Crateriforma conspicua: one gene and its partner. The protein of the gene in region 2 interacts with the protein of the main gene of each other region in a pairwise test. Links are inferred from orthologs where the notes say so. Each region holds a gene or a part of one and is shown on either strand. Other genes may lie near its edges. The genes, in order: Mal65_RS18410 and priA.

Region 1 (15,246 bases), 1.2 Mb from region 2 along the record:
GCAAATCTTCGATGATGGCCGTCACGCCCTGGGCGACCTGATCGGGCGACTGCATCAAGTGACCGGTGTTGTTGGTGCCGATCATGACAACGGCCACCTTCGGGTTCAACTTGTTGACCTTGCCTTTGTCCAAACGCCAAATCACGTGTTCGGTACGGTCGCCACTGATTCCCAAGTTGATCGGGCTTCGGTCACCGTAGAATTCCTGCCACACCTTTTTGCCGGCGCCCTCCCAACCTTGCGTGATTGAATCGCCGATGAAGGCAAGGTCCGCGTTGCCCTGGGATGCACGGCGTGTCTGCGATTGAAAGCGATCGGCCCACCATTTTTCGGTGCCGCGGGTCGCAGGAATGGTCGCCGTGTTCACGTCGTACAGAACACGCAAATCCCAGTACCGTTTTTGCATCGCCAGCAAAATCGATGCGTACTGCGGATCGTCATGCACGCTTTTTAGTTCCAGCGGATCCGTTTGCAGATCAAACAGATTCCATTGGCGAGTGCGGGCGAAGTACATCAACTTGTACCGATCCGTTCGGACGCCATCGTGAAGCGGCACGTTGTGCACTGCGGCATTTTCATAGTACGCGTAATAGATCGCGTCGCGCCAATCGGACGTCGCTTTGCCTTCGTTCTTCAGCATCGACACCATGCTGCGTCCTTGGATTTCATCGGGGACACCGGCGCCCGCGATTTCCAGGAACGTCGGCGCGTAATCGATGTTTTGGATCAACGCTTTGGATTCGACGCCGCTTTTGACCTTACCGGGCCAGCGAATAATGAAAGGCATCTGCAGCGATTCTTCGAACATCCAACGCTTGTCATACCAGCCGTGTTCGCCCAAGTAGAAACCTTGGTCGGAGCTGTAGATCACGATGGTGTTTTCGGCCAAGCCGGAATCATCCAAGTAATTTAGCAGCTGACCGACGCTGTCATCGACCGCTTGAACACATCGCAGGTAGTCTTTGATGTAGCGTTGATATTTCCACCGAACGATGTCTTGCTCGGACATCGAACCGTCACGGATCGACTTGATCAGAGCTTCGTTTTCCGGGCCATAGGCGGCGTCCCAGGCGGCTTTTTGCTGGTCCGTCATTCGCTGATATTCGCGATTGATGATGCCGGATGCAAAGTGTTCGGGGAACTGGTTTTCGCCCTGGAACTTCATGTCGTGCTGCCAATACATGTGATCGGCGATCGACATTTCGTTTTCTTTCAGCAGTTCGCTTCGTCCCTGATAGTCATCGAAAAGGGTTTCCGGGACGGGAACGTCGGTGTCCTTGTACAGTGAAAAGTGACGTGGCGGTGGCGACCAATTTCGGTGCGGTGCTTTGTGTTGGCACATCATCAAGAACGGCTTGTCCTCGTCACGGTTCTTCAGCCAGTCCAGCGCCTGTTCGGTAATGATGTCGGTGACATAGCCTTCGTATTGCTTGCGGTCACCACCCATCTGCAGAAAGACCGGGTTGTAATAGTTGCCTTGTCCCGGCAAGACTTCCCAGTGATCGAACCCTGTCGGGTCGGTCCCCAGGTGCCACTTTCCGATTAGTGCGGTTTGATAGCCGACATCCTGCAACAACTTGGGAAACGTCACTTGGCTGCCGTCAAAACGGTTGCCGTTGCGTCGGAATCCGTTGATGTGACTGTGCTTGCCGGTCAGGATGCAGGCTCGGGACGGTCCACAAATCGAATTGGCGCAGAACGAATTGCGAAACAACATGCCGTCGCTGGCAATGCGATCCAGATGGGGCGTTTGGTTGATTTTCGAACCGTAAGCGCCAATGGCCTGCGTCGCGTGGTCGTCGGAAAACACAAACAAGATGTTTGGCCGCTTTGCGGTGTCGTCGTTCGCTGTGGCCAGACGATGGCCGAAGGCGGTGGCGGTCAGCAGGGCCAAAATGGCGGCGGTTCTCAGCGCCGGCGGTGTGCCGAGTCTCATGATCAGGTTGGGCTCCCAAGATTCGAAGGAAGGGTTTCAGGCGGGGTGGGAAAGCCAACAGGATAACGGTTGGGACAGCGGGCGGAGGCGACCGGCGGACCAAAGCGTCGCGGTTACAAGGAACTGTCAGAACCTTGCCGCGTTCCAGATCGGCGATTCGTTAGACTTGACGTATTGATGCCCCCGCTTGATTGGACGACGCCCGACGGATTGCGAGATGCCGTTTCGACCTTTGCGCAAGATCTTTTCGCCTAAAAGTGTGGCTGTGATTGGCGCCAGTTCGCGTGTCGGCAGTGTCGGGGAACGAGTGATCGCCAACCTGATCAGTACCGATTTTTCAGGCCCCGTTGTCCCAATCAATCCGGCCCACGATGCAGTCCATGGGCTGAATTGTGTTTCTCGTATCAGTGACGTGCCACACGCCGTTGATCTGGCGGTGCTGTGCACCCCCGCCGATGCGACGCCCGACGTGGTGGATCAGTGTGGCAAGGCCGGCGTGGGCGGATTGATCTGTCTAAGCGATGGCTTTCGAGAGATTGGTCCGATAGGGCGCGGGCGCGAAGACGAACTGAAGACCGTTTTGGCCAAGTATCCGCGGATGCGGATGATCGGTCCGAATTGTCTTGGCGTGATTCGCCCACCGGTCGGATTGAATGCCAGCTTTGCGACCGATGTGGTGCAAAAGGGGAACGTGGCGTTTCTTTCACAGTCGGCCGCCTTTTGTGCATCGATTCTGGATCGCGCCGCCAGCGAAGGAATCGGCTTTTCCTGCGTCGTGTCGGTCGGCAACATGGTGAACGTGACGATGGCTGATTTGATCGACCATCTGGCGTTTGATCCGCACACCGATGCGATCGTGATTTACTTGCAATCGCTGGCCGACGCACGGCGTTTCATGTCGGCCGCGCGGGCCTTCACTCGGTACAAGCCGATCATCGCATGCAAAGCGGGGCGGTACCATCAATCTGCGATCGCTGCGGCATCTCACACCGGTGCCATGGTGGGAATCGATGCGGTGTATGACGCCGCGTTTGCACGCGCGGGCATTGTGCGTGTCGATCAGGCGGAAGACTTGTGGGGCTGTGCGGAATTGTTGACCCGTTACCCGAATCGATGTGGTTCACGCTTGGGAATTTTGACCAACGCCGGGGGCCCGGGGGTGATGGCCGTGGATGCATTGATGCGATGTCGTGGGCAACTTGCAAAGTTGGATCCGCAACGCCGCAATGCGATGGACGAACTTTTTCCCAGCGGTTGGTCGCGTGACAATCCCGCCGTTGTTTTTGGCGACACCGATCCGGTCCACTACAGCGAAGCGGCCGACGTGATGCTGGCCGATCACGGCGTGGACGCTTTGTTGGCGATCCTGGTTCCGCAACCGCTGACCGATCCGGATCAAACCGCGCGGCGAATTGCGGATGTTGCCAAAGCACACCGGAAGCCTTTGATCGCATGTTGGATGGGCGGGTCGCGAGCGGCGTCCGGGGCGAAGTGGCTTCATGACCACGACATCGCGGTGTATTCCAGTCCCGAAAAAGCGGTCACCGCATTTGGGCATTTGGTGCACTACGGACGCCGATACGATCTGTTGTATGAAACGCCCAAAGCCGCACCGCCGGTGGTGGTCAGTGATGATCGGACGGTGGACGATTTGTTGGGCGGTGAAGGCGATGCCGCGGAAAAACAATCATCACAAGTTTGGTCGGAACTGCGTAGCAAGCGTCTGCTGGCGGCTTATGGGATCGATGTCACGATGCCGCAAGTCGTGCGATCCGCTAACGAAGCAATTGCCGTCGCCGATGCGATGGGGTATCCCGTCGCCGTGAAAGTCTACGCACCCGAATTGACTCACAAGACCGACGTCGGTGGTGTCGTGCTGAATGTCAGCAACGCCGAACAGGTGGCCGAAGCCTACCAGACGATCCATCAACGATCGGCACAGGCACGACCCGACATCCAGGTTCGCGGGGTCACGGTCCAGCCGATGTTGGTCGATCCGCTGGGCCGGGAACTGATCGTGGGGGCCAAACGCGATCCGGTGTTCGGCGCGGTACTGATGGTCGGCGCCGGCGGGATCGACGCGGAACTGTTTCAAGATTCGGCGGTCGAATTGCCGCCGCTTAGCGAATCGCTGTCACGGCGACTGTTGGAACAATTGCAATGTCGTCCGATGTTGGATGCGTACCGTGGGCGTCCGCCGATCGACATGGATGCTCTGCAGGATGCATTGATACGCATCAGCCACATGGTGGCCCAGCATCCCGAAGTGATCGAACTGGACATCAACCCGTTGGTGGTGACGCCCACACGAACCATCGCGTTGGATGCGACAGTCCTGGTCGATCACGATTGGAAGCCGATTGCGCCTGGCGATTTTCCACATTTGGCGATCCGTCCTTATCCCGATCGCTGGATTCGTGCGGATCGTCTGAGTGATGGCACCGAAGTGACGTTGCGTCCGATTCGGCCCGAAGACGAAGAAGCTTGGACACGGATGTTGGCGACATGTTCACAGGAAACGATTCGGTTGAGGTTCCGATACCTGTTCAAGCAAGTCGAACACGAAATGGCGGCACGTTATTGCTTCATCGATTACGACCGCGAACTCGCGCTTGTGGCGGAATACCATCCGCCGGCGCAGTCCGATGATCCGGCCATCGCCGGCAGTGAGTCTTGTTTGATCGGCGTCGGACGTTTGGTCGCCGATGCGGAAAATCATGAAGCCGAATTTGCCGTGATGGTTCACGACCGGTGGCAGGGAAGACGCCTGGGGTCCATCCTGACCGACCGCTGTCTGGAGATTGCAAAGCAACGGGGGCTGCAAAAAATCGTCGCTGAAACCGCCACGGAAAATCGTGCAATGCGGACCATCTTTCAAAACCGCGGCTTTCAATGCCGGCGGATCATTGGCGATGACACCTTGATCTTTACGCTGGACATGTCCGATGCGAATGCGGACGCAGAATCAAAGCAAGCGTAACAACCACGGGATGAACCGACGCGTCTGAACGGACGGCCAACGTCCTACGTACCGCGTCGATGTTCATCATCCATGAACGTCTCCAAATACAACGTCACACTGTCGGACAACGCCGTCGGGTCGTATCCGCCTTCGAGCACGCTGATGACCTTGCCCTCGCAATGAGTGTGAGCCAAATCTAGTATGGTTTCGGCGATCGTCTGGTAGTCGTCGGTTTCCCAGCCGAGCGAACCAACCGGATCATTGCGATGGCTGTCAAAGCCCGCGCTGACGATGATCAATTCAGGCGGATGTCGGCTTGCAAAGGCCTGCAGCTTGGCGGCAAAGGTTTCCATTTGCGTTTGCCGAGGTGTTCCAAACTTCACCGGCGCGTTGCATGTGGTTCCCAAGGCGGGGCCGGTTCCCGTTTCATCCTCACGTCCGGTGTGTGGATAAAACGGGCTTCGGTGCATTGAAAAAAACGCAATTTGCTCGTCTTCGTAAAACAGGTCTTGGGTCCCGTTGCCATGGTGCACGTCGAAATCAACGATCATCACTCGATTCATTTGATGCTGCTTCGTCGCCTGACGTGCCGCAACGGCGACGTGATTGATCAAACAGAATCCCATCGCTCGATCGGCCAGCGCGTGATGACCGGGAGGTCGGCTTAAGCACATGGCCGTTTTGGCGTCACCGGCGATCAATCGATCGACCGCGTCACAGACGGCGCCCGACGCCTTCAAGGCGGCGACCAACGACTGGTCGCTCATGATGGTGTCTTCGTCCAACCATCCGCCCCCGGCGTCCTGGGTTTGGGACAATCGATTCAGGTATTCCGCCGTGTGAACACGTTCGACTTGCAGCCGGCTTGCCGGTTCCCAGCCGGGCCGATCGCACAACGAATCCAGCCCGACAAAGTGCAGATGCCGAACCACGGTTTGCAAGCGTTCGGCGGATTCCGGATGACGTCCCGTGCGATGTTGCATGTAAACGGGATCGTAGTACAGCAGCGTCATCGTCATGATGCTCGGTCAAAGAAACGATTTCGGGCCCATGGATGCAACCTAACACGTTTGACGCTGCTTTGCCCGGCGATGGCGGACCTGGGGGGGCTGACATGCCAGGACGATCATTGCTTGCTGCCGCGGGGCGATTGTCGCGGTGTCCTATAGGCAACCAATTTGCGATCTTTTAGTGTGGGCGTTTCCTGTCGCTACCTGGACCGCCATGCCCGCTTTGCCGCTGCTGATTGCCTACTGTGTCGTGATCGTCTTTGCATCGTTGATCGGTGGACGGTTGTCTGCGATTTTGCGCATGACGCATCTGCGAACCCAGTTGCTGATGAGCGGTGTGGGGGGATTGATGCTGGGGATCGCGCTGCTGGCGATGCTGCCACATGCGACCGAGATGTTGGTGTCGGCATCACGCGCGTGCACCGGTGCGTTGACCGGCTTGATCGCGATGTTCCTGATGATCCGGCTGTTCCACACCCACGATCATGGCGGTCCGGTTTCGTCGCCCCATCACGAGGGTGGACACGACCATAGCCATGCCCACGGACACGACCATTGGGATGATCCGGGCACCGGACACGATCACGATTTGACCGACAGGCACGATTTGACCGACAGGCACGATTTGACCGACAGGCACGATTTGACCGACAGGCATGATGCGATCGACAGGCATGATGCGATCGACAGGCATGATGCGATCGACAGGCATGATGCGATCGACAGGGCGGCCGCCGATCCGCCATCACGTCCGCCTGGGACTTTGGAAGACGGGCGTAAACTCGGTTGGTTCGGCATGTTCTTCGGCTTGACGCTTCACACGCTGATCGACGGCGTGGCTTTGGCCAGCAGCGTGATGGCGGACCATGCCGGCGACGCATGGTTGGGGTTGGCCGGACTGGGAACTTTTTCGGCGGTGGCACTGCACAAGCCGCTGGACGCCTTCGCAATCCTATCGGTGATGCAGCGACAGCATTGGTCGCCGCGGGCCCAGACGGTCGCCAATCTCGTCTTTTCCACCGCTTGTCCGTTTGGTGCTTTGGCCTTTTTTGTTGGTACGTCTGCCCTGCAGTCACAGACCGAACTGTTGGGGTGGGGGCTGGCCGTATCAGCGGGCTTTTTTATCGGAATCGCCCTGGCCGACCTGTTGCCCGAGGTGGCATTCCATGACCACGACAAAGGCAAGCTGACCGCCGCATTGTTGATCGGTGTTGGGATCGCGGTGGGCATTGAGAATCTTCCCGGGCACCAACACACCCAAAACGATTCATCGCGACCCGCAGTCAACGCGGAAGCGAATTCCTGATGATTTGCCCGACGCGTGACTTGATCCATCGGTGATGGAGTCAGTCCAGATTGATCGTCGTGCCGGTGTCCAGACTTCGGCGCCCCGCCTGCAAGATCGCGGTCACATTGATTGTGTCTTTTGCCGTGGCCAGTCGCCCGTGAAAGTCGTCCGGTGTCGCCCGCCCCCGGCGAATTTCAATTGCGGCCTGCACGAACGCCTCTATGCTGCGATACCCGTACCCGGTTTGTCCGGCGAATCGGCCCTGGGCATCGGGCGTGTACTTCATGAACAGCGGATTGACCGATTGAAAACCTCGCCCGTCGGTCGCAACGCTATAGCCGCGATGGGCCTGGTCAACGGTCACCTCGCCTTGATGCCCCATGTAAAAGAATCGTTGCTGGGAATGCACATCCGATTTTGGTGCGATCCAGGAAGATGTGAAGACCGCCGTGCCCGTTGCCGTGCCGTCGTTCATTGCCCAGTCAACGGTCAGCGTGATCGTGTCTTCGGTGTCGATTCCTCGCCCCTTGGCATATCCCGTTGCCGCCGATGCGTGAACCGAAACGGGGGTGGCCATCGATCCGATCGACCAGTTCAAAAAATCGATGTGATGCGCATTCAAGTAGTAACTGATGTCGCTTGATTGACCCGCCCAAGACCGAAACGTGTCTAGCTGAGATTTGGGTTGGCTCATGTAGGCATGAAAGAACCCGAATGATCCGAGATTTCGAATGCGATCTCGTGCGTCGGCATAGATCGGATCCCAGCGTTTGTGGACTTCCATCGCCACCAAAACCTCCGCGTCGTTGGCGGCCCTGATCAGTTGCTGGTGCTGGTCGACGGTCAGGACGATCGGCTTGGCGATCAAGACATGGCAACCGTGCCGGATCGCATCCATCGCAATGGCAAAGTGTGTGTCGTCCGGGGTGAACACGGTGACGACATCCCCAGGATCCAGAGCTTCGATCGCCCGCTGGTACGCGGTTGGATCGCGGTCGACATCATCGGCCGGAAAACACAGTGCGGTCACATCTAGGTCGGCATAGGTGTCACCGATCACGCGTTGCAAATGATCGCGGATGCCCGGCATTTTTCGGCCGTTGGTGCCTGCCATCAAAACTTGTTCGACGATGCCACGGCGTCGCAGGTCGAATACCGTCAGTGCGACGACACCAGCGGATTTGTCGGAATCGGAAGCTTGATCGTGGACATATCCGGTCGTGTATTCGCCGGTGCCCACCATAAGGACCTTCATGGGGTGATGACCCGCTGGATTGAAGACGCGGTTCACTCGCGGCCAACGCCCGCATCATACCGGTGGCCACCATTGATTCGCTGTGGAAGCGTCGTGACCTAGGGATGGATCAGCGAGCGATCGTCCAGAAACGGCCGCCACCGAAAAATCGCACCGCGGCGAACCGGTGTGGGACTTACGGGCAAAGACGGCCGAAAGTCAAAAGAGGGTGACTGAGGGGATTCGAACCCCCGACATTCGGAACCACAATCCGACGCTCTAACCAACTGAGCTACAGTCACCGTGAAGAAAGCATGTGGCCGTTTCGCGATAAGTTATCGACGCGGCCGATCTTGGTCAATGACATTCTGGCGACCGGGCGGTCGCCGGCTTTCTACTGCTGCATTTGCAGCGTTTGTGCACGGGCCATCGCGTCTTCGGCCTTGCGAATGAATTCCTGGTCCTGCGTTCCCGCCCACGCACGCTGGTACGTCACGCTGAGCGCGGTGAAGTTGAACGATTCGTTGGGCTCCAGTTCGCATGCTTTTTCACCGTGCTGAACGGCTTCGGCGTGCTGTCCGGTCTTGGTGTAGACCCGCGCCAGGGCCAAGTGTGCCAGGACGAACGAATCGTCTTGCGCGACGATCTCTTCCAAGCCCTTGATGGCTTCCTCGAATTTCTCTTCGTCGATCAGTTTTTCGACGTCGTTGTACTGGGCGTGAATATCGGACATGGCTGAAAACCGTTTTCGCAATGGACGCGGTGGTGGTGAAGGATCGGTGGTTCGGGACGACCGACCGCTGAAAGCATCGCAACGACCGAATCCTGTCAATGGTCGGGGCTGCAAGGCTAACCGGGCTTGGATGCGGATGGGATCTACGACCAAACCGTTGGAATAAAATTCTAGGGCCGGTTCGTCATGGCGACGACCGGCCCTAGAGATTCAGCTTTTATGTTTGCCCCGACTCGCCCGTCGCCGGAACGACGACGTCAGAGGTTTCGGGGCCAGACGCAACCCGATGGAATTAACCCAGGGCAGCTTGTGCGGCAGCCAAGCGTGCGATCGGCACACGGAAGGGGCTGCAGCTGACGTAGTCCAGACCGACTTCGTGACAGAAGCGGACCGACTGTGGGTCGCCGCCGTGTTCGCCACAGATGCCGACCTTCAGATTCTTCTTGATGCTGCGGCCCTTTTCGACGCCCATCGACACCAATTGGCCGACGCCGGTTTGGTCGATTGATTGGAAGGGGTCGATCTGCAGAATCTTGTTTTCGATGTATTCCGGCAGGAACCCACCGACGTCGTCACGGCTGTAGCCGAACGTCATCTGGGTCAAGTCGTTGGTACCGAAGCTGAAGAAGTCGGCGTACTCGGCAACTTCATCGGCGGTCAACGCGGCACGCGGAATTTCGATCATCGTGCCAATCTTGATGTCCAACTTCCCGTCAAACTTCTTGGCGGCCTTGGTGGCTTCGATCGTTTCTTCGACCTTTTCACGCAGGATGCGAAGTTCGGCCGATGTACCGACCAACGGAATCATGATTTCCGGGTGAGCATCGATCTTCTTCTTAGCGCTGTTGATCGCGGCTTCGACGATCGCTTGGACCTGCATTTCCAGAATCTCTGGATAGGTCACGCTCAGACGGCAACCACGGTGGCCGAGCATCGGGTTGGATTCGTGCAGGGCTTCGGCACGCTTCTTGATTTCGGCGGGCTTGACGCCCAATTCCGACGCCATTTCCTTTTGTGCCGAGTTGTCGTGCGGCAGGAATTCGTGAAGCGGCGGATCCAACAAACGGACGGTCACCGGCAGCCCCTTCATGGCTTTGAAGATGCCTTCGAAGTCTTTGCGTTGGAACGGCAGCAACTTCTTCAACGCCGCGCGGCGATCATCTTCGGTTTCCGCCAGGATCATCGCACGCATGTGAATGATGCGATCGGCTTCGAAGAACATGTGTTCGGTACGGCACAGCCCGATGCCTTCGGCACCGAAGTCGCGGGCACGCTTGCTGTCGGCAGGCGAATCCGCATTGGTGCGAATGTTCAACGTGCGGTACTTGTCGGCCCAGGTCATCAGCTTGGCGAAATCGCCGGCCAGTTTTGGCTCTTGCGTTTCGACTTCACCAGCCATCACTTCACCGGTCGCCCCGTCCAGGCTGATGGTGTCCTTGTCGGTCAATGTGCGACCGTTGACGGTGATCTTCTTGGCCTTTTCGTTGATGTGAATGTCACCGGCACCGGCGACACAGCACTTGCCCCAACCTCGTGCGACGACTGCAGCATGGCTGGTCGCACCACCGGTGCTGGTCAAGATACCGACGGCGGCCGACATACCTTCGACGTCTTCGGGGCTGGTTTCGCGACGGACCAGAATGACATTTTCGCCGGCTTCAAATCGGCTGCGGGCTTCTTCGGCGGTGAACGCCAGCTTGCCGACAGCAGCACCCGGCGACGCGTTCAGGCCACGACAAAGGACGTCGGCGGCGTTGCGGGCGGTGGGCTTGAAGCTGGGCAGCAGGCAGTGAGTCAGGTCGGATGCCGGGACGCGGCGGACCGCTTCCTTTTCATCGATCAGGCCTTCTTTGACCATGTCGCATGCGATCTTTACCGCGGCGATCCCGTTCCGCTTGCCGGTTCGGGTTTGCAGCATGAACAGCTTGCCCTTCTCGATCGTGAATTCGATGTCCTGCATGTCGGTGTAATGGTCCTCAAGCGTCTTCTTGATTTCCATCAGTTCCTTGTGAGCCTTGCGGTCCCACTTGCCCATTTCCGACACGGGTTGCGGCGTGCGGATACCGGCCACGACGTCTTCACCTTGGGCGTTGACCAAGAATTCGCCGTAGAACTTGTTCTGTCCCGTGTTCGGGTCGCGGGTGAAACCGACACCGGTTCCGGAATCATCACCCATGTTGCCGTACACCATCGCTTGGACGTTGACGGCGGTACCGATCAGGTTGGCGATTTCCGTGTTGCCCTTGGCGGCTTCGATTCGGCGATAGCTGATCGCGCGGTCGGCGTTCCAAGAACCGAAAACGGCTTCGATTGCCAATTGCAGTTGGGTGATGGGGTCCTGCGGGAATTCTTCGCCACAGCCCTTCTTGTAAACGGCTTTGTAGGCGTCACACAGTTCCTTCAAGCCCTCGGCCGGAACCTCGGTGTCTTCGGTGACCTTGTACTTCTTCTTGATTTTGGTGAAGGCTTCTTCGAACGCTTCGTGTTCGATGCCCATGACGACGTCGCCGTACATGTTGATCAGTCGGCGATAGGCGTCGTAAGCGAAACGTTCGTTCTTGGTCGCTTTGGCCAAGCCTTCGGTTGCGACATCGTTCAGACCCAAGTTCAGGATGGTGTTCATCATCCCGGGCATCGACACAGCGGCACCGCTGCGGACGCTGACCAGCAACGGGTTGGAATCATCGCCGAAGGACTTCTTCAGTTCCTTTTCCAGCAGTTCGACGGCCTTGTGGACATCATCCATCAAGCCGTTTGGCAACTTCTTGCCGGCTTTGTAATAAGCGTCACAGACTTCGGTGGTGATCGTGAATCCGGGAGGAACGGGCAGACCGATCGACGTCATTTCCGCCAGGTTCTTGCCCTTGCCGCCCAACACGGCCTTGGTCGCCTTTTTGCCTTCGGTCTTGGTTTTGCCGAAGTAGTACACCATCTTGTCGGATGCCGCGGCGCTGCTACGCCGTGCGGTTGCGCGTCTTTGGGAGGCTGCTTTTTTGGCCATGTTTGTTCTCTGGGGAACGGTCGTTAAAAAAAGTCGAGGGTTAGGGAGATGCCCGTGTAAAACGTCATGTTTTGGCGGGCAATTTATTTGTGTCTTGCAATACGGTCAATGAGACAGCTGGTCCAGAACGTGCGGATGCGACCAACGAGCGCGTCAAGGGGAACCAGAGACCGGTTGCCGATCACCCGTCAAACGTCTTGCCGGCCAGCGTTCTGGTCGTCCGGCCGTCACGGCGGTCCTTCGTCTTGAGGCCCGAATTCGCCAAATCACGAAACTGTCATGCGACGGGGCCGTTGGCGTTCAGATGCGGGGCGACGCTGAGCAAACACGCCGCGCCGCAAACCGGTGCCAGCGACGAAAGATCCACACCGTGCCCATTGCGATCGGCGGCGGTTGAAAGGCCGGCGACGTTCCGGCAACGATGGGCTGCATCACGCCGCCGCGATTTTTTCCTTGCGGCGGTCAACAAAGCCTGCCGCGAAGGAGGCCGGTCGGCGGGTCCGTCGCGGCGACAAGGCGTCCGAAATGGGGCTGACAGGAATCGAACCTGCACTTCCGAAGAAACTGGAACCTAAATCCAGCGCGTCTGCCAGTTCCGCCACAGCCCCGCAGTGTGGTGATTGTGTCCGGTTCACCTTTCGCGAACCTAGAACCGTCGAATCTAAATCACGATGAAGTGGTGGTCACTCCGATGCTGACGCGAATCAGATACGGAGGCGACCTTCACCAATCGTCCGCCCCAGCCGAATCGATCCGGTGAGGGCGGAGGACAATGCTTTCGCAAAGCGATCGGGGGAACGCCCTGCGTGTCGTTTTCCGACGCGTGTCTCGTCCGGGTGCATGTCCGGGTGCATGTCCGGGCAAACGAACACGGCCAACGGCTTGCGATCAGGCTTCGGCCGATTCGGCGGTGACCGTCGGGACGACCCAGACTTTCAGGCTGGCATCGACTTCGCTGTGCAAGTGGATCTTGACCGTGTACAGACCCAGTTCCTTCAGCGGACCTTCCAGGCGGATCTGGTCTTGCGCCAAAGTGAAGCCGGCTTCCTTCAGGGCGTCGACGATTTCGTGCGGACCAACGCTGCCGTACAGGTGACCTTCGTCGTTGGCATTGGCTTCGATCGTGATCGACTGCTTGCCCAGTTCGTCGGCCAAGTCTCGCCATTCCTTCAGCTTTTCCAGTTCGATCGCACGCAGCTTGTCGCGGTGCTTTTCCACCATTCGCTTGTGGTGGTCATTGGCGATGGTCGCCAGGCCTTGCGGCAGCAGGTAGTTCAGCGCGTAACCGCGTTTGACTTCGACGATGTCGCCCTGCTTGCCCAGGTGTTCGATGTTGTGGATCAGCAACAGTTGGATGCCGCCGTTTTCGCCCTTGGGCAGGCGTTTGAACGTTTGCTTGTGACGGGTCGCAGGCATGATCGTGATCTGTGATGGAAATGGTGAATGAATGAAATGTTTTGGTTCGATTCGTCGGCCTTGGGCGGCGAGTCGATCAGAACGGGATGTCGGCGTCTTCGTATCCGGCACCTTCGCCGGTCGGCTGGGCGTCGCCACGTCCGGGCGGCGGGCCGGAATCGTCGCGATGACTTTGCGGCGGAGGGCCGCCCTGGGACGCTTCGCCTTGTGCGGGACGACGACCGCCGCCACCGCCGCCGGATCCTTCACGTCCGCTGATCAACTGCATGCGTTCGCCGATGACCCGCAGTTTGTAATTCTTCTTGCCGTCCTTTTCCCACGAATCCAGTTTCAGGCGGCCTTCGATAAAGATCGGAGAGCCCTTGCTTAGGTATTCGCTGGCGACTTCCGCGGTCCGTCCCCACAGGGTGACGTCGACGAAAGTGGTTTCGTCGACCCATTCGCCTTCGGCATTTTTACGACGGTCGTTGACGGCGATACCGATGTCGGTCACGGCACGTCCCCCGGGCGTGTAACGCAAGTCAATGTCTCGCGTCAAGTTGCCCATCAAGACGACGCGATTGTAGCTGGCCATCGGCGAGGTCTCCTTGTTGTGGTTTGGGGGATGTGACGGTGAATCGCGGAACGACGAATCAGGCTTCTGCCGGGGCTTCGGCGGCGGCCGGGGCCGGGGCGTCGCCGGATTCCGAATCGCCCGCTTCATCCGAATCCGACCCAACGATGCGTTCGCCGCGAGCGTTGGCCAGGATCGGTTCCACCAAACGTGGATCCAAGCGGATGGTCAGATGGCGAACGACGGCGTCATCCAAGTGGAATCCGCGATCGGTCTTGGCGACCACGTCGCCTTCGCCGGAGAAGTACACCAACCAATAGGTGCCTTTTTGGTGCCCGTTGATCGGGTACGCCAGCTTTTGTTCCATCCACAGTCGGTTGACGTGAACTTCACCACCGGCCGCCGTGACAACTTCTTCCACACGTTTTGCGACGCCACCGGGGTCGCGTGCGTAGTGGTTGCTGTCCAGGATCAACAGGGTTTCGTAGGTGTTGTTGGCCACTTTTCGGGGTCTCTCGTAAAAAGTGATTCGATGCCGGGCGATTCGTCACCGGATCGTTTCGTTGTCTGTGCGGCTTTTCGGTCAATCAGCCTTCGCGTTGTATCGGCTCATCACCGCCGTCATGTCGTCCACTGCCCAGTCCATGACGGCCCGAGCGGCACGATCGATCGCCGGATCGATCAACGACTGTTCCTGCGAATCGAAGCGACCCAACACATAGTCAGGCGTTTGCCAACCGGGTGGTGGTCGGTCGATTCCAACCCGCAAGCGGGCAAATTCTTCGCCGCCCAACATCCGAATGATGTCGGCCAGCCCTTTTTGGCCACCCGCACTGCCGCGTGGTCGGATCCGCAATCGCCCGGTCGGCAGATTCAGATCGTCGCAGACGACCAGCAGGTCGGCGTCATCCAATTTGAAAAAATCTTTTGCCTTGCGGACGCTGCGGCCGCTGGCGTTCATGTAGGTGTGTGGCCAAAGCAGGACCAGTTTTTGTCCGCCGCTGTGGCCTTCGGTCATTTCGCCTTCGAACTTCGTCTTCGCCCCCGGCGCTGCCAGCAAGCCGGCCAGTTTGGACAAGACGTCGAATCCGACGTTGTGCCGTGTTCCCTGGT
Region 2 (15,473 bases):
CAGTTTCCGCTTTTTGGATGCTGCGTCTATTGAACAGGATTTGTTGCCAGGCGATGTCGCGCAAATCGTGTTTGCCGAACGGTCATTGAACTATGACGGGCATTGGTACGCCAATTTTGGATACTATGCCGATGACCGTGATCGCAAAGCGTACGGGGCTTTCGGGCGTTTGGCGAAATTGGATGTCGCAACAGGCAAAGTCACCGTCTTGTTAGACGATCCAAAGGGGGCGGTTCGCGATCCGGTGGTGCATTATGACGGTCAAACGATCGTGTTTTCATACCGCCCCGGCGATAGCGATTTCTATCATCTGTACGAGATTCAAACCGATGGCACGGGGCTTCGGCAGCTGACCGATGGACCCTTTGATGATATCGAACCGACCTGGATGCCAGACGATTCGCTGGTGTTTGTTTCCACACGTGCCAAGCGATGGGTGAACTGCTGGCTGACGCACGTCGCGGTTTTGTATGCTTGCGATCGAAACGGTCAAAACATTCACCAGTTGTCGGCCAACATTGAACACGACAACACACCATGGCCATTGAATGATGGTCGTATCTTGTACCAGCGTTGGGAATACATCGACCGATCGCAAGTCGACTATCATCATCTTTGGACGATGAATCCCGATGGTTCCGGTGCGATGGTTTTCTATGGAAATCAAAGCCCGTCAACGTTGATGATCGATGCCAAGCCCATCCCGGGAACGGACAACGTCGTGTCTATCTTTTCGCCCGGCCACGGACGCAAGGAACATGCCGGCGCGGTGTACGTCGTCAGTCCCAAACAAGGGCCGGATCAAGAATCGTCAGCGATTCGAATCACGCCAGAGAAGGATTTCAACTATCGCGACCCCTATGCTGTCACGCCCGACCTGATTCTTTGTGCCCGAACCAGCAAATTGCTTTGGATTAGCCCTGATGGCCAGCAGGGTGAACTGTATCAAGTGGACGCCGAACGCGCCGAGCAATCCGTCTGGGTTCACGAACCACGTCCCCTGGTCCCGCGGCAACGCGAGCCCGTCATTCCATCGCGGGTCAATGCACGACAAGCGACAGGACGAATGTTTCTGTCGGATGTCAAGCAAGGACGGCGGATGAAGAAGGGCGGGAAACCGATCACTCGTCTGCTGGTGGTCGAATCCTTGCCAAAGCCGATCAACTACACCGGTGGTATGGAACCGATCAGCTATGGCGGAACCTTTACGCTGGAAAGACTGTTGGGAACGGTTCCGGTCGAATCAGACGGATCTGCATTCTTTGAAGTGCCGGCGTTGCGATCGTTGTTCTTTATCGCGGTCGATGAGGATGGGGACACCGTGAAGCGAATGCAGTCGTTCACCAACGTGATGCCTGGTGAGACCACCGGGTGCGTCGGATGCCACGAGCATCGGACACAAAGTCCCGACATGATCGACACCACTCAGGACTATCTGGCCATCGGCCGGCCGCCAAGTCAGATCCAACCCATCGAAGGTGTTCCCGACGTTTTTGATTTTCCGCGTGACATCCAGCCCATCTTGGATCGACATTGCGTCACTTGCCACTGCACCGAACGTCGCGAAGGTGGTGTGATGCTGACGGGAGACCATGGGCCGGTGTATTCGCACAGCTATTACATGCTGACGTATTTGAAGCAGTTCGTTGACGGACGCAATGAAGCGAAAAGCAATCTGTCACCCTATTCCATCGGTGCCGCGGTCAGTCCGTTGATGCAAAAGTTGTCAGGCGAACACTACGGCGTAAACGCAACCGAGACGGAACGAAAGATCGTAAAGTACTGGATTGAGACGGGGGCACCCTATCCGGGAACCTACGCGGCGTTAGCCAGCGGCATGATTGGTGGCTATCAAGAAAACAAACAGGTGCATCACACGGGTCGAGAGTGGCCGGAGACGATTTTGGCCGCTGCTGCGATCCGGCGACGATGCGTTTCCTGTCACGAGAAGATTCCGAAGGATCTTTCCGACAATTCCCAGATCTCGTTTTGGCGTCCGACGTGGGACGAGCCGAATTTGGGGAGAACACGTCACATCGTTTTCAATCTGACGCACCCCGAGAAGTCTTTGGTGTTGCGTGCACCGCTGGTCAAGGAAGCGGGGGGCGAGGGCCGATGTGGTGGCAAGCCAGTGTTTCGGTCCAAGCATGATCCCGATTATCAAGCGATTTTGTCAATGATTCGCGCCGGGCATCAAGATTTGCAGAAGCGAAAGCGATTTGACATGCCGGGTTTCGAACCAACCGCCCCGTATGTTCGCGAAATGAAGCGGTTCGGTATTTTGCCTCCGGAATTTCAGCTCGGACGCGACGCTATTGATGTGTACGAAACGGATCGAGCCTATTGGGAATCGCTTTGGTATCACCCGGTGGATCACGAGGTCACGGTGCCATGAACAGGTTCGGTCGGATGCCAAAGTTGCTCGTCGTATTCTGGTTAGGATTGCTGGCCTGGGGATGTCGATCTGGCTTGGCGGAGTCGGCCGATGCCGGTGAATCTGGATTCAAATCTCCGATGCATTTGCTAGTGTCGGAAGACCAGCAGAGGTTGTTTGTGTGTGAGACGACCGGACGAGCGCTCTCGGTCATTGATACTGAAAGTCGGGTGTTACGTAAGCGAATCCGTTTGCCGCAGAATCCAACCGGGGTGGCGATGCTGGATTCCAATCGTTTGTTGGTGACCGCGGGTGCCGCTGACGGGGTGGTGCTGGAGGTGGATGTCGATTCGTCAGAGGTTCGTTCGGTCCAACAGGATTTGCATGCGCCGGTTGCTCCCGTGGTCGATGCAAAGCGGAAACGGATCTACGTCGCCGACCGCTATCGATCCAGCATCGTCGTGATGGGGTTGGACGGCAGGGTGATCGATCGTGTGGCGGTATCACGCGAGCCCTGTGCCGCGGTGATGACACCCAATGGCCGGGCGTTGGTCGTTGCACACGAATTGCCCGATGGCACCGCCGACGGTCAATACTTGGCGGCAAAGGTGGTATTGATCGACCTCGATTCGCTGCACACGGTCACGCTGGAGCTGCCCAACGGATCCAATTCGCTACGGGATGTTTGTGTGGATGCCGATGGCCGGTTCGCGTACGTGACGCACGTTTTGGCCAGGTATCGGTTGCCGACCACTCAATTGGAACGCGGTTGGATGAACACCAACGCGGTGACAGTGATCGATGTTCCGGATCAGCGAGTGGTCAATACGGTTTTGCTGGATGAAATCGATCGTGGGGCTGCCAATCCTTGGGGCGTTGCGGTTGATGGGGGCGGCAATCGACTTTGTGTTGCCCATGCGGGCACGCAAGAAATCAGCGTGATCGATCGCGCCGATTTGCATCGCAAGTTGAACGATGCGGCGGCCGGACGAAAGGTGACCGAGGTGTCGAATCAAGCGAAGAACGTTCCCAACGATTTGGCATTCTTGGTGGGGGCTCGGCAACGCATCGACGTGGAAGGCAATGGCGCGCGGTCGCTAGTCATCTTTGGTCATACCGTGGCGGTCGCCATGTTTTTTACGGACGAAATCGTTTTCGTTGATTTATCGAGAACGAATCCGAAGCAAGTCGACCGATTGAAGCTTGGCGATGATGTGGAAATGACGCCGCAGCGTCGAGGCGAGATGTATTTCCATGATGCTTCCCTGTGTTTTCAGACTTGGCAAAGTTGCTCCAGTTGCCATCCCAGTGATGGGCGGGTGGATGGATTGAACTGGGACTTGCTGAACGATGGGATTGGCAATCCGAAGAACACCAAATCGTTGTTGCTATCGCATCAGACACCTCCGGCCATGGCGTTGGGCGTTCGTGCGAATGCAGAGGCCGCCGTGCGAGCTGGGATTCGGCACATTCAATTCGCCGTGCGTCCGGAGGCGGATGCGTCGGCGATCGACGAGTATTTGAAAAGCCTGCGTCCGCTGCCCAGCCCCCACCGCATCGATGGCGAACTGAGCGAAGCGGCCGAGCGAGGCCGCGAGGTATTCGCGACGTCGGGCTGCATCCACTGTCACGCTGGACCGAATTTCACCGAAGGCAATGCCTATGACGTGGGCACTGGTTTAAGCCGGGAACGTGGAAAGCGGTTTGACACGCCGTCGCTGGTGGAAGTGTGGCGTACCGCGCCGTATCTGCACGACGGACGTGCGGCCACCATCAAAGACGTCTTCGTGAAATTCAATGAAAACGATCGTCACGGACGAACGTCCGAACTGAGCGACGAACAGGTCAACGATCTGGTCGCGTACGTTCTGTCGTTGTAATCAGGTGGGAAAGTCGCTTGGGGATCCGATGCGGGCACGAACGCGTGGCAGCGAAGGAGCCAGTTTGGCTACAGCATGTCCATCGGGTCGATGTCCACCACGTACTGAACGTCATCCTTTTCGGGGATACGGAAATCCTGGCAAGCACGCCGAATGGTTTCACCCAGCGGGCCAGATTCCGGGCACTGCAGCAGAGCGTGGAAACGAAACTTGCCGCGCAGACGGGCGATCGGGGGCGGGGCAGGGCCCAGGATGCGAATTTCGTGTTTCAGCAAGTCCCGCGTTGCTTCGATGCGTCCCACCAATTCTTCCGCGATACGTTCAGTGGTTTCTTCTTCGGTGCCACGGATGATGATCCGGGCGACGCTACCCCATGGCGGGTAGTTGTACTTTTTTCGATTGACCAGTTCGTCTTCGGTAAACCCGATGTAATCGTGTCGCGATGCCGCTTGGATGGCGGGATGTTCCGGTGAATAGGTTTGCACGATCACGCGACCACCGCGGTCACCACGGCCGGTTCGTCCGGCGACTTGGGTGACCAGTTGGAACGTCCGTTCGGCGGCGCGAAAGTCGGGGAAGTGCAGGGCACTGTCAGCGTTGATCACGCCCACCAGCAAAACATTGGGAAAGTCCAAGCCTTTGGCGATCATTTGTGTTCCCAACAGGATGTCGATCTTTCCTGATCGAAACGCCGAGAGCACCTTTTGGTGGCTGCCCGGTCGCCGCATGGTGTCACTGTCCATCCGCGCGACATTGGCGTTGGGGAACCGTGCTTTGACTTCGACTTCCAGTTTTTGTGTGCCCAGGCCTCCGTATCGGATACCGTCGAATCGGCATGCCGGGCACCATGGGGGCGTCGCGATGCAAAAGTCACAGTAGTGGCACATCGCTTTGCCGCCGTCGCGATGGTGCGTCAGTGGCATGTCGCAATCCGGGCACGCGACCACATGACCGCACGATGGGCACTGGATGGTGGTCGCGAACCCTCGCCGATTTAGCAGCAAAATGCATTGGCCATTTTCATGGATTGTTTCTTGAACCGCCTGGTGAAGCGGGCGGCTGATCGCACCCACGGTTCGATCGTCTTTGATGCGCATGTCGACCAATTGAACATCGGGCATGGCCCGGTCACGCACTCGATCCGGCAGCGATAGACGTTCGGCGTGGCCGGTTCGTGTGGCATGCCAAGATTCCAGCGACGGCGTGGCGGATCCCAACAGCACGGGAATGCCCAGCGAATTCGCACGAGCGATGGCCACCTTTCGAGCGTGGTATCGTGGCTGGGTGTCTTGTTTGAACGACCCGTCGTGTTCTTCATCGATGATGATCAGCCCCAGTTTGGGCAGTGGGGCGAACACGGCGCTGCGTGGGCCGATGACGACTTGAACTTCGCCGCTGCGAATACGCTGCCACTGGAAATGGCGTTCGGCGGGCGTCATCTGGCTGTGCAACACCGCAACGCTATCGAAGCGTCTTTCGAAACGTCCTCGTGTTTGCGGAGTCAGACTGATTTCGGGCACCAACACGATCGCGCCGCGGCCAAATTTCACCAAGTGTTCGATCGCACGGATGTAGACTTCGGTTTTTCCACTGCCGGTCACACCATGCAGCAGCATGACTTTGGTTTTCTCCGATTCAACGGCTTGATTGATCTGTTTCAATGCGTCCGATTGCGAGTCGGTCAGGTGGTGTGTTTTTTCCGCTTCCCCGTCGTTGATTTGCCAGCGGGTGGTCATGCCGCTGTTTTGTTCACGTCGGCGTTCGCTGGACAGCAGTCCCTTTTTATGTAGACGCCGAATCGGGTCTTCGGTGCAACCGACTTGGATGCTGATCTGGGCCGCCGTCATGGGGGCGTTTGCGGCCAGCAGCATTCGGGCGACGGCTTGTTGTTTGGGCGACAGGCCCGCCACAATTTCTTCAGTCAAATCCTTGGGGTCGGCCCGGAAATACGTCTTTTGTTTCGTGCCGGCGCTGCTTCGGACACTGGAAGGGATCAGCGTATCGAAGACTTGTCCCGCGGGAGCCTGGTAGTAGTGGGCGATCCAAAGGACCAGTCGAACCAAAGCCGGATCGCACAGAGGTTCCTCGTCCAGCAGTTCACTGATTTCACGCAGTTTGTGGCGGCTTTTGCCAGCCATGTCGACATGAATGCACCAGCCCATCGTGCCGCCCCGTCGTCGCCCCAGCGGGACACGGACTCGCGACCCGGGTTGGATGTGTGACCGTATTGCATCGGGAATCGCGTAGTCATAGGGACCGTGCGGCGACTGGCTGAAGACAACGCGGGCGATTGCGGTTTCTTCGGCTGCGACCAATTCCCAGGGCGGCGGCGATTTATCGAACAGATCCACCTGACGCGACGCGTCATCCCCGCGGTTGCGGTGGGGCGGATCGTGGTCAAAATCGTGCGTCATGGCGTTGCCCGACGGCGGACTCGTGTCGTGGGGGGCGTGATTGCAGGCATCTGTCAACATAATGCATCCCTTCGAAAGTGTCGTTGGCTGGCATTTTGCCGACGTCGTTGACACGTTTGGTCACCCGCGGGGCGATCTTGGACATGCCGATGCGTTGGGTTCCCCGACTTGGGGATGATTCACGGTCGAAAGTTGGGCGTTGTTGCCCGGACCGATAAACGAGAGTGACATTTCATCATGCGTATTGGCGTTTTTGGGGGATCGTTCGATCCGGTGCATTTGGGGCATTTGTGGATCGCCGAATCAGCGATCGAAACGCTGGGGTTGGACCAATTGAGATGGATCCCGACGGCGAAGTCTCCACTGAAACAGGATCGGCAGGCGGCCGCGGATGAGACCCGCGTGGCCATGCTGCGGTTGGCATTGGGCGGCGCCAGCCAACACGTCGTCGACGATCGCGAAATTCGCCGGGGTGACGTCAGCTATACCGTCGACACGTTGTCGGAGCTGAAGGAAGAGTTTCCCAACGATGATCTCGTGTTGATCGTCGGCAGCGATTTGGTCCCCACCTTGCCAAAGTGGCGTCGACTGCAAGACATCTTGTCCCTGGCCGATCTGTCGGTGTTTCATCGCGGTGGCGAGCCGCCGATCGACTTTGGGGGGCTGGAGCAGGCGTTGGGGGCTTCGGTCGTGGGGCGACTGAAAGGCAGTCTTGTCGAAGTCCCGCGAATTGAAGTTTCCAGCAGCGAGATTCGCCAGCGGATAGCCGACGGAAAAAGCATCCGGTTTCGTGTGCCCCACGCGGTCGAAGTGTTGATCAGAACCGAATCGTTGTACATGCGGTCCGCGGAGACCTGAGATCCGCGACCATTGCGATACTTCGGTCAGGTCAACGGATAGATTCAGGCTTTCAATCACAGCAGCATCGCACCGGTGTAGCGATCACCGGTGGGAACCAATGCTGGAAGCTAGTTATTCGACCCGCATGATCCGGTGATCGATGATTTCACGGCCATCGGCAAAGACCGCTTTGACTTCGATGCGGTGCGTGCCGGCCGGCAAATGTGTCGGCAGCATGCCACGGAACATGTGCGGCGTTGCGTGTGGTTTGGGAAGGTCGATCCACGTTCGCTCGGGCAACGCTTCTTCAACCTGTTTGGCACGAACGTACGCCGGGTCTTCGATGCGGATCGCGTCCATGTCCGACCAGTCAGCATCGTTCACACGAATTTGGCACTGGGTGTTCGCATCGGCGGCGAACACGTTGGCGATCGCAACGGTGGTTGCCAGATCCGATGACGCGGCCTGTTCGGGCAGGTAGATGTTCATTTGGTGTTCGGCGGGACGACTGGCCGCACGAAATTCCAACGAATAATTTTGGCCGTCGAACGACATGATGGAATAGCCGTTGGGGGCACCGTCGCTCATCGTGGCGTGCGGGATTCCACGTTCATCAGGTTGGCCACGCCACCAACTGCCACACACCGTGACGTTGATGATGTGGTGATGAGGCTTGGGGCCTTGCCAGCCGTCTTCGTCACCGATCAGCACGTGTTCCATGTAGTGGGTGTGAGCGGAGATTGACACCGTGGCGGGGCGTTTTTCGATCAGTCGATAAAGATCTTGGCGATCGTCGACGTTTTGCAGCGGGATGTGCATCATCAGCACGACCAATTGGTCTTCCGGGATCATGGCCAAATCGTTGCGGATGAAGGTCAATTGATCTTCACCCAATCCACCGTGATAGTGGGCCCGCTGACCGTCGTGTTTGGCGACCCAGGTCACGTCATCCAAAACCAAGAAATGCGTCGGGCCGTGGTCAAAGGAGTAATAATTCGGGCCGTAATGACTTTCGAACGTTTCATCGCTTAGCCGATCGTTCGGTGCGTCGTAGTTGATGTCGTGATTGCCGATCACGTTGTACCAGGGGATACCGATCAGCGCGATGGCTTGATTCAACGGTGGCATCACCGACAGGTCATCAAACACAATGTCGCCTAGCGTGACACCGAACGAAGCGCCGTGACCATCTTCGGCAATGATCTGTTCGATCACATCGTGCGCCATGTATTCGACTTCCTTGATGTTGCGTGGTTGGGTGTCACCGAACAACAGAGCTTTGAATTGGTCTGGTTCGTTGCGACGCGTCAAAGGAAAGTCGACGGATTCGGGCAGCGGACCGGTTGGTTCGACGCCGGGATATTGAAAGTCCTTGGGTGATCCGTTCGGTTTGTGGATGTAATAGAACTGAGGCAGATTGTCGGAATCGACCGGTGTCATCCAGTTGCGAGGTTTGATGACGAACAGAATCGTGTCGTCGGTGACCGGCAAGCTGTACTTTCCTTGCTGGTCGGTTTTGACGATGTGCTTTCCGTTGCTGACCTTGATGTTTGCCAGTCCGGGTTCGTCTTCATCGCGAACGCCGTTCGCATTGATGTCTTCGAAAACAATGCCGACGGCGGTTTGGCCGTTAGCCAGGGCGTGATGCGAATCGTGCTGGTGGGCGGTCAGGTTCTCGCCACAGATCGCGACAATCGCGACTGCAACGCAAAACCGAGTGCGAGGGAACCGAATGTTCACGAGGGGCCTCAGGCGGGTGCATGGTTCGGACTACGAAGCATCGGCCGCACCGCCACTGGGAAGTTTTAAATCTGGACAAGGCGGGCGACCGAGTTTCCTTTAAAGACAGAACTGTACTCGTTGGTTTCAGAATGATCGCCGCTGGATCCGTAAAGGACCGATGAAGATTTCCTGTGGCTCACCTCCGTCGTGGGGCCTAGGTGTCGTCAGAGGCTTCATCGGAGGGCTGAGCCAGCAGGGCGTCGGAGATCGTCAGCGTTTCGCGGATCAGCAGGTCGACACGGTCAGAAATGCTGTCGTCGGCCAGGGAGTTGCCTTCGAAACTTTCGCCGGTCGCATAGATGAAACGCGGCACGATCAGACAGCGAAAATCCAACATCAGGCTATTCGCCAGCCCCATCGCTGACATGTAACTGCCGGCACCGCCGGCGGCCAGCATCAGTCCAACGACCTTGCCGGTCCAAGCTTTGCCGGTCAATTCCACCGCGTTCTTGATGGCCGCGTTGACGTCATAGTTGTAGACCGGCGACGCGATCAGAACGGCTTCGGCGTCGCGAATCCGTTGGGCCAGATCGGCCACGTTCTCGTGCCCATAGGCGGTGGCGCCGTCGCAGGGAGGCAGTGGGGTTTCGGCCAGGTCAAAGAAGTGACACTGGCGGCCTTGTTGGACCAGGCGTTGATGCGTCGCCTTGGCCAAAATGCGGCTGCGGCTGGTCGGGTGCAGGCTGGAGCTGAGAACAAGCAACATGAACGAATCCTTGGCGTCGTGAATCGCCAATGATTGTTTCGGACCTTACGTCCAGGGGGAAGGCCGTCGGTGATGGCTTTCCCGACGTGATTGCTTTTTTCGAGAGGATTCAAACGCCCCAGGATTCCGCATCCAAACTCGTTTCGGAATCCATCCCCAGGCGGTTCTTCAGCATGGTGAATCGGTTCAGGTAGGCTTCGCTGCTGCTGTGGACGTGTTCCGCCTCGGTGATGAATTTCAGTTTTTCATCGGGGTACACGTCGCCTTGGATCAGCACTTGCCGAAAGTCGTCCAGTGGTTCGCCGTAGGCGATCAACAGTTTGTGTTCATCCAATTGGACTTCCTGTTTCTTGGCCGGGTTGATCACCGCGATCCCGGTGCAGCCGTCATTGAGCAACAGGTCTTCGAATTCCCACAGGATGCTGTTGAGCACCGGGACATCAATGTGTTCGCGGTACAGATCTTCGTCGCGGCCGCGGGCGTGATGGCTGGATTCCAACGCGACGTCGACCACCGCGCCGAGTGGTTCGATCAGCTCCAGGAACAGTTCCATCAGGCTGCCGCGTGTGGCCGAAGCCATGATCACCGGGGTCCGTGTCTTGCTGGCTTCGTCGACGTATTCGTCGTAGCGGAAGCCTTGCCTTGGCTTGATTTGCACGTCGTAGGACGGTCGGATCGCGTCGGTCAATTCGAACGCATCGTAGGTCCGGATGCCCATGTGGACTTGCAGTTCTTCGTCGCTTAACGATTCAAAGCTTCCCGATGCTTTGCCGGTGGCGTCGCTGGCGTTGGTTCGAAGGATGCGTTTCAGGAAGCCCATGATTGAAACTCTGTGGCGTTAGCCCTTGGATAATGACGACCCCGTCTTGGTCGCCTCGGATGCCGTGCGTGTGCGAAACTTGATCGACCGCACCGACGACCCTGTACACCCAACGCTAGGCCCCGATCCGCCCGCAAGCGTGCCGAAGTGAACCGCCGAACGGCAAATCTGGGAACCGAAGGTCACCCCAAGCGTCAAAGGCGGAAGAGTTGATACGACCGCGCTGATTGCGATAGCCGACGAAAGATCGCCCTCCCGTGGCCGACGGCGACATCGAATGGTCCAGCGGCGGAGGGACAAATCGGGTAATCGGGATAGACTGGTGGGGGCACCCGGCGTTGCTTGTTGCCCTTGGGCAGGTCATTGGCCCGACCGGCCCGGCGGTTTTCCGATGGGCGTTGGGCGTGTTCCAATGGTGCGATCGGATGGACCGAATGTTCACGCGACATCATTGAATCAAGTCTTTTCTTCGATCCCCCATTGCTTCTTACTGGCACGGTTAGGACCCAACATGATCGATCCCATCGCAGATTCGCCGCACGCGATCCGACAGGCCGCGTGGGCTTTGCCGCTGACGCACGGACTGGGGGTGATATTGGCACTCGGGCTGTGCGTGGGATGCGATTTGCCGGAACGACCGATCGTGGATAAGAAACCCGCGGCTCGGCCGACCGTGCCCAGCGACGAAGAGACGTTCGAGGTTCCCACCACGGTGTGGAACGATGACTGGGATGCCTGGTTTTACTACGTGATGGATCAGCGACCGGTCGGGTACAGCCACATTTCTGCCCGCATGGGTGGCCAGCGACGCGACGACTTTCTGATCGATGTACCTGCCGCGCCGGCGTTGGAACTGATGCGGACCGAGACCCGTTCCAATTCGCTGTGGTTTGATGTCCGCGACGTGATCCGGTTTGATCGCGGAAATGCATCCTTTATTCAATCACTAAGCCAGGTGACGCGTGAGTCGGTCGAGGGGGAACTGCGTTCGTTTTGGAGTCAATTGCGCGTGGGCCCCGCCGAAACACAATCGATCGGCGTGGTCGAAAATGATCAGCTGTCGATTGAAACGTTTCGCGGTCAACGCCGGATCACGCAAAACGCTCCATGGGAAGACAGTGTGCGGGGGGCGATGGCGGTGATTCAGTCGCTGCAGTCCAGCCCCATGCAGCCGGGGGAAACACGAAAGATCAAACACATCCTGCCGATCACCAATGAACTGGCCACGGTGAATCTGAGCGCCATTTCCAAGACATCCGTGCCCTGGCACGACGGTACCACGCGAATGTTGTTGGAAGTCATCGAAGAAGTGAACACCGGCGGACAGACCAGTAATGAACTGGTTTTGTGGGTCGACGATGAAGGCCAGATCCAGCGGACGTTCACACCTGCGCTTCGATTGTTGTCATACCGCGTGAACGAAGAAGAATTGCCCGACTTGTTGGAACCGGCGGACGGCCCGGGAGCCCAACTGGACACTGACAACTTGGCGATGACGCCCCCGGCATGGGCGGCGGTCGAAGGCAAAAAGATCGATGCCCCCGAGCGGGCGTCCCGAGTGGCGTTTGTGATCACGCCGATCCGCGAAAATCCGGACCAACCGACGGTCCTGGAACCCGCACCGGATCAATACTTCAATCGCATGAAGGATGGGCGGATTCGTCTGTTGATCAGCCGCCAACGTGAAAAGATCAGTCAGGGATTCGAGCCGTACGAGACCGAATCCGGCCCCGGTGACACTCGCCCGACGTCCTTGTTGAACTTCAACGCATCCAACGTTCGAGAACTGGGACGCGTTGCGTTGAAAGGGTTGGACCTGACCGAGCGAGAAATGGCGGTGGAACTGAATCGCACGGTTCACACTTTGGTTCAGCAGTCCACCTACGCGGGACAGTTCACCCGCGCGTCGGATGTTTTGCTGGCGTCCCAGGGCGGTGCGATGGAGTCGTCGGTCTTGCTGGCCGCTCTTTTGCGTGAACGCAAACTGCCGTCGCGGTTGGCACTCGGGTTGGTCTATGTGCCGGGAGACCAATCCAAGTTGGCATTCACCGTCTGGACGTTGGCGTTGGCCGATGGCAGCTGGATTTCATTGGACCCGGTGACCGGACGCGAAGCTCCGGCCGATCGTATCGTGCTGAAGATGTTGGACACGACCAAGCCGATCGATCGCGATGTGTTCGTCCCGATCTTTCAATGGATGCAGAACACAAAAATTCGTGTCCAAGGGTTTTCCCTGAAGAAGGAAGAAGAACCTGTGGCGGAGGACGATGATCTGAACCCAGAACTATTGTTACCGCTAAGTCAGTGACCGGTGGCTAACGGGAATCACCCCAGAACTGCGCAACGCTTTGCAGCAATGGGTCGATCGTTTGCGTTTGTATTTCGTGTGGCGGCGCCCAGGTCCACCATCGGAATCCTTCGTGTTCGGTCAGTTTGATTTCGGGCTTATGATCGATGTGCCCTAAGAAGTAGGTCACCACTTTCTCAAACGATTGTCCGGCCCATTTCTTGTACTGGACGGGATAGCGGATTTGAAAACGAAAGTCCGGGTCCCATCGCACAAGGTCCGGGGAAACACCGATCTCTTCTTCCATTTCCCGCTTGGCGGTCTGCAAATCGTCTTCGCCCGGATCGCGATGCCCTTTGGGTAAATCCCAGCGATTCGGGTGTCGCATCAACAGGAACTCGCTGACCGGATCACCGGTAACCAACAGCACCCCCGCCGCGTAAACCTTGCCGTCGTCAGCGATGTGTTTTGTCATACGGGTTCAAGCGATCCGAACAGATGTGAAACGGAAACGAGACACGCCAAGATGACCCGCGTTGGAATCCCACGGCCAGGCGTTTGGGGGACTTGTCGTCTTGGTGCGAACGTCTACAAAGCAATCGATACAAACAGGCTTGGCCCCTTGCCCGAGGCGAGTCAAGTCGACACGAATCACCCACGAACAAGCGAAAGCCCGGCTCAAGTGAAAATCTATACCCGAAGCGGTGACGGTGGCAGTACGGGATTGTTCGGTGGGCCTCGTGTTGAAAAGGACGATGTCCGGATCGAAGCTTACGGAACCGTCGATGAACTGAACGCCGTTTTGGGATGGTCGCGGTCGGCGGGATTGCCCGATGCGATCGACGGCCAGGTCGAACAGGTCCAAAGTGAATTGTTTTCATTGGGCGCGGAATTGGCGACACCCGATCCGGACAAGCACGGCTTGCGGGTGATCGGATCCGATCACATCGAACGGTTGGAATTTTGGATCGACGATGCCGAGCGGTCACTGCCCGATTTGAAGTCGTTTATCCTGCCGGCCGGTGATGAGGCGTCCACCCGGTTGCACATCGCACGCGGGGTTTGCCGCCGAGCCGAGCGCCGGGTCGTTTCGCTGCGTCGCCACGTCGGCGATGCGATATCGGAAGACTTGGTGATCTATTTGAACCGGCTCAGCGATTTCCTGTTCGTCCAGGCAAGGGCGGCCAACCATCGGACGGGGCAGGGTGATCAGCCCTGGCGAAAACCCTAGCGAAAGGCCCCCATTTTCGCTCTGCGACCGCCATTGTGGCGATGGTCCGCCACGGCTTTCACATCGGTGTCGCCCGGCTGTTCCCAAGCCCTTGACGTTGTACAATGCAAACCGAAATTGGGACCCTCGTTCGGACGATTTGATCTGTCGTTCGGCGGCCCACCCGTCCATCGGCTCGCCGCATCTCTGCCGGTAGCCACCCCTATGATCAGCTGCCTGTTAGAGGAAATCGGTCGTGAAGAAAGTCGAAGCCATCGTCCGCCACTTCAAATTGGAAGACGTCAAAAACGCGTTGACTGATCATGGGATCCACGGAATGACAGTCAGCGAAGTTCGCGGTTTTGGCCGTCAAAAGGGTCACACCGAAATCTATCGCGGCACGGAGTACGCTATCGATTTCGTGCCCAAGGTGAAGATCGAGGTCATCTGTACCGACGAAAACCTGCAAACGGTGATTGACACCATTTTGCAGACCGCCCAAACCGGCCAGATCGGTGACGGTAAAATCTTCGTGACCAACTTGGAAGATTCGATCCGGATCCGTACCGGTGAACGTGGCGAAGAAGCGCTGTAGGCAACGCCGAAGCATCACGCCGATGGTGATGGTCGGGGCCTGCCGGTTCGAACCAACGTCTGTTTCAGGCGATCAGCCGTCTTGCGGTCGATAGATTCGCCAAGCGGGGCTGTGTCGCAGCCGACGTTTGTTTTGCCTTATGCCGCAGCCCGGTTGGTGTGTCAGGTTTTTGGCCGTCACGCCGTGTGAAGGTCGATGAGAAAAAAGGGCGGCCGCTGTGGATCGCGACCGTCTTGTTTGCGGAATTGATTCACTGAATTCAATTACATGTCTTTTCAACCAGTCGTTCTAGCAGCGCGAGAGCGGCTGGCTCAGGTACGCGAAAAGATCCGTGGCCAACACGCCGACGGGTCGCCCGGATTCCAAGTCGCCAACCGTATGGCCGACTTGTACGACGATGTCGTTTTGATGGTTTGGGAATCCGCGTCGCGGAAGCTGCAGCATGATCTGGGGTTTCGCGGTTTAGCGTTGGTCGCGCACGGTGGATTCGGACGCCGCGACTTGGCGCCATTTTCCGACGTCGATTTGATGTTGTTGACGACGGCGAGATCCGCGGGTTTGGCGA

What was found.
Region 1: the proteins of priA (region 2) and Mal65_RS18410 interact in binary tests that used the Escherichia coli proteins (3 or more experiments, as listed by UniProt). The link is inferred for Crateriforma conspicua from one-to-one orthologs.

The regions. Positions count from the first base shown.
Region 1 is NZ_CP036319.1:5,029,048-5,044,293, reverse strand. Bases 12,406-15,246 are described here. They hold Mal65_RS18410 (single-stranded DNA-binding protein), read right to left. Parts: upstream 14,155-15,246; coding sequence 13,657-14,154; downstream 12,406-13,656. Other genes in these bases: pth (aminoacyl-tRNA hydrolase), read right to left, coding at 14,717-15,246; rpsF (30S ribosomal protein S6), read right to left, coding at 14,213-14,635; rplI (50S ribosomal protein L9), read right to left, coding at 13,053-13,580. In the rest of the region: Mal65_RS18460 (sulfatase/phosphatase domain-containing protein), read right to left, coding at 1-1,936; Mal65_RS18455 (bifunctional acetate--CoA ligase family protein/GNAT family N-acetyltransferase), read left to right, coding at 2,154-4,916; Mal65_RS18450 (histone deacetylase family protein), read right to left, coding at 4,961-5,917; Mal65_RS18445 (ZIP family metal transporter), read left to right, coding at 6,123-7,214; Mal65_RS18440 (Gfo/Idh/MocA family protein), read right to left, coding at 7,255-8,451; Mal65_RS18430 (tetratricopeptide repeat protein), read right to left, coding at 8,825-9,163; ppdK (pyruvate, phosphate dikinase), read right to left, coding at 9,456-12,095. UniProt on the Escherichia coli protein: Plays an important role in DNA replication, recombination and repair. Binds to ssDNA and to an array of partner proteins to recruit them to their sites of action during DNA metabolism. Acts as a sliding platform that migrates on DNA via reptation.
Region 2 is NZ_CP036319.1:6,173,091-6,188,563, reverse strand. What follows is about bases 3,996-7,063. They hold priA (replication restart helicase PriA), read right to left. Parts: upstream 6,669-7,063; coding sequence 4,323-6,668; downstream 3,996-4,322. Other genes in these bases: nadD (nicotinate (nicotinamide) nucleotide adenylyltransferase), read left to right, coding at 6,906-7,063; Mal65_RS22640 (c-type cytochrome), read left to right, coding at 3,996-4,254. In the rest of the region: Mal65_RS22645 (HzsA-related protein), read left to right, coding at 1-2,395; more of Mal65_RS22640, read left to right, coding at 2,410-3,995; more of nadD, read left to right, coding at 7,064-7,526; Mal65_RS22625 (calcineurin-like phosphoesterase C-terminal domain-containing protein), read right to left, coding at 7,641-9,248; Mal65_RS22620 (NADPH-dependent FMN reductase), read right to left, coding at 9,445-9,996; Mal65_RS22615 (hypothetical protein), read right to left, coding at 10,106-10,816; Mal65_RS22610 (transglutaminase domain-containing protein), read left to right, coding at 11,328-13,124; Mal65_RS22605 (bis(5'-nucleosyl)-tetraphosphatase), read right to left, coding at 13,132-13,578; Mal65_RS22600 (cob(I)yrinic acid a,c-diamide adenosyltransferase), read left to right, coding at 13,786-14,334; Mal65_RS22595 (P-II family nitrogen regulator), read left to right, coding at 14,570-14,908; glnD ([protein-PII] uridylyltransferase), read left to right, coding at 15,176-15,473.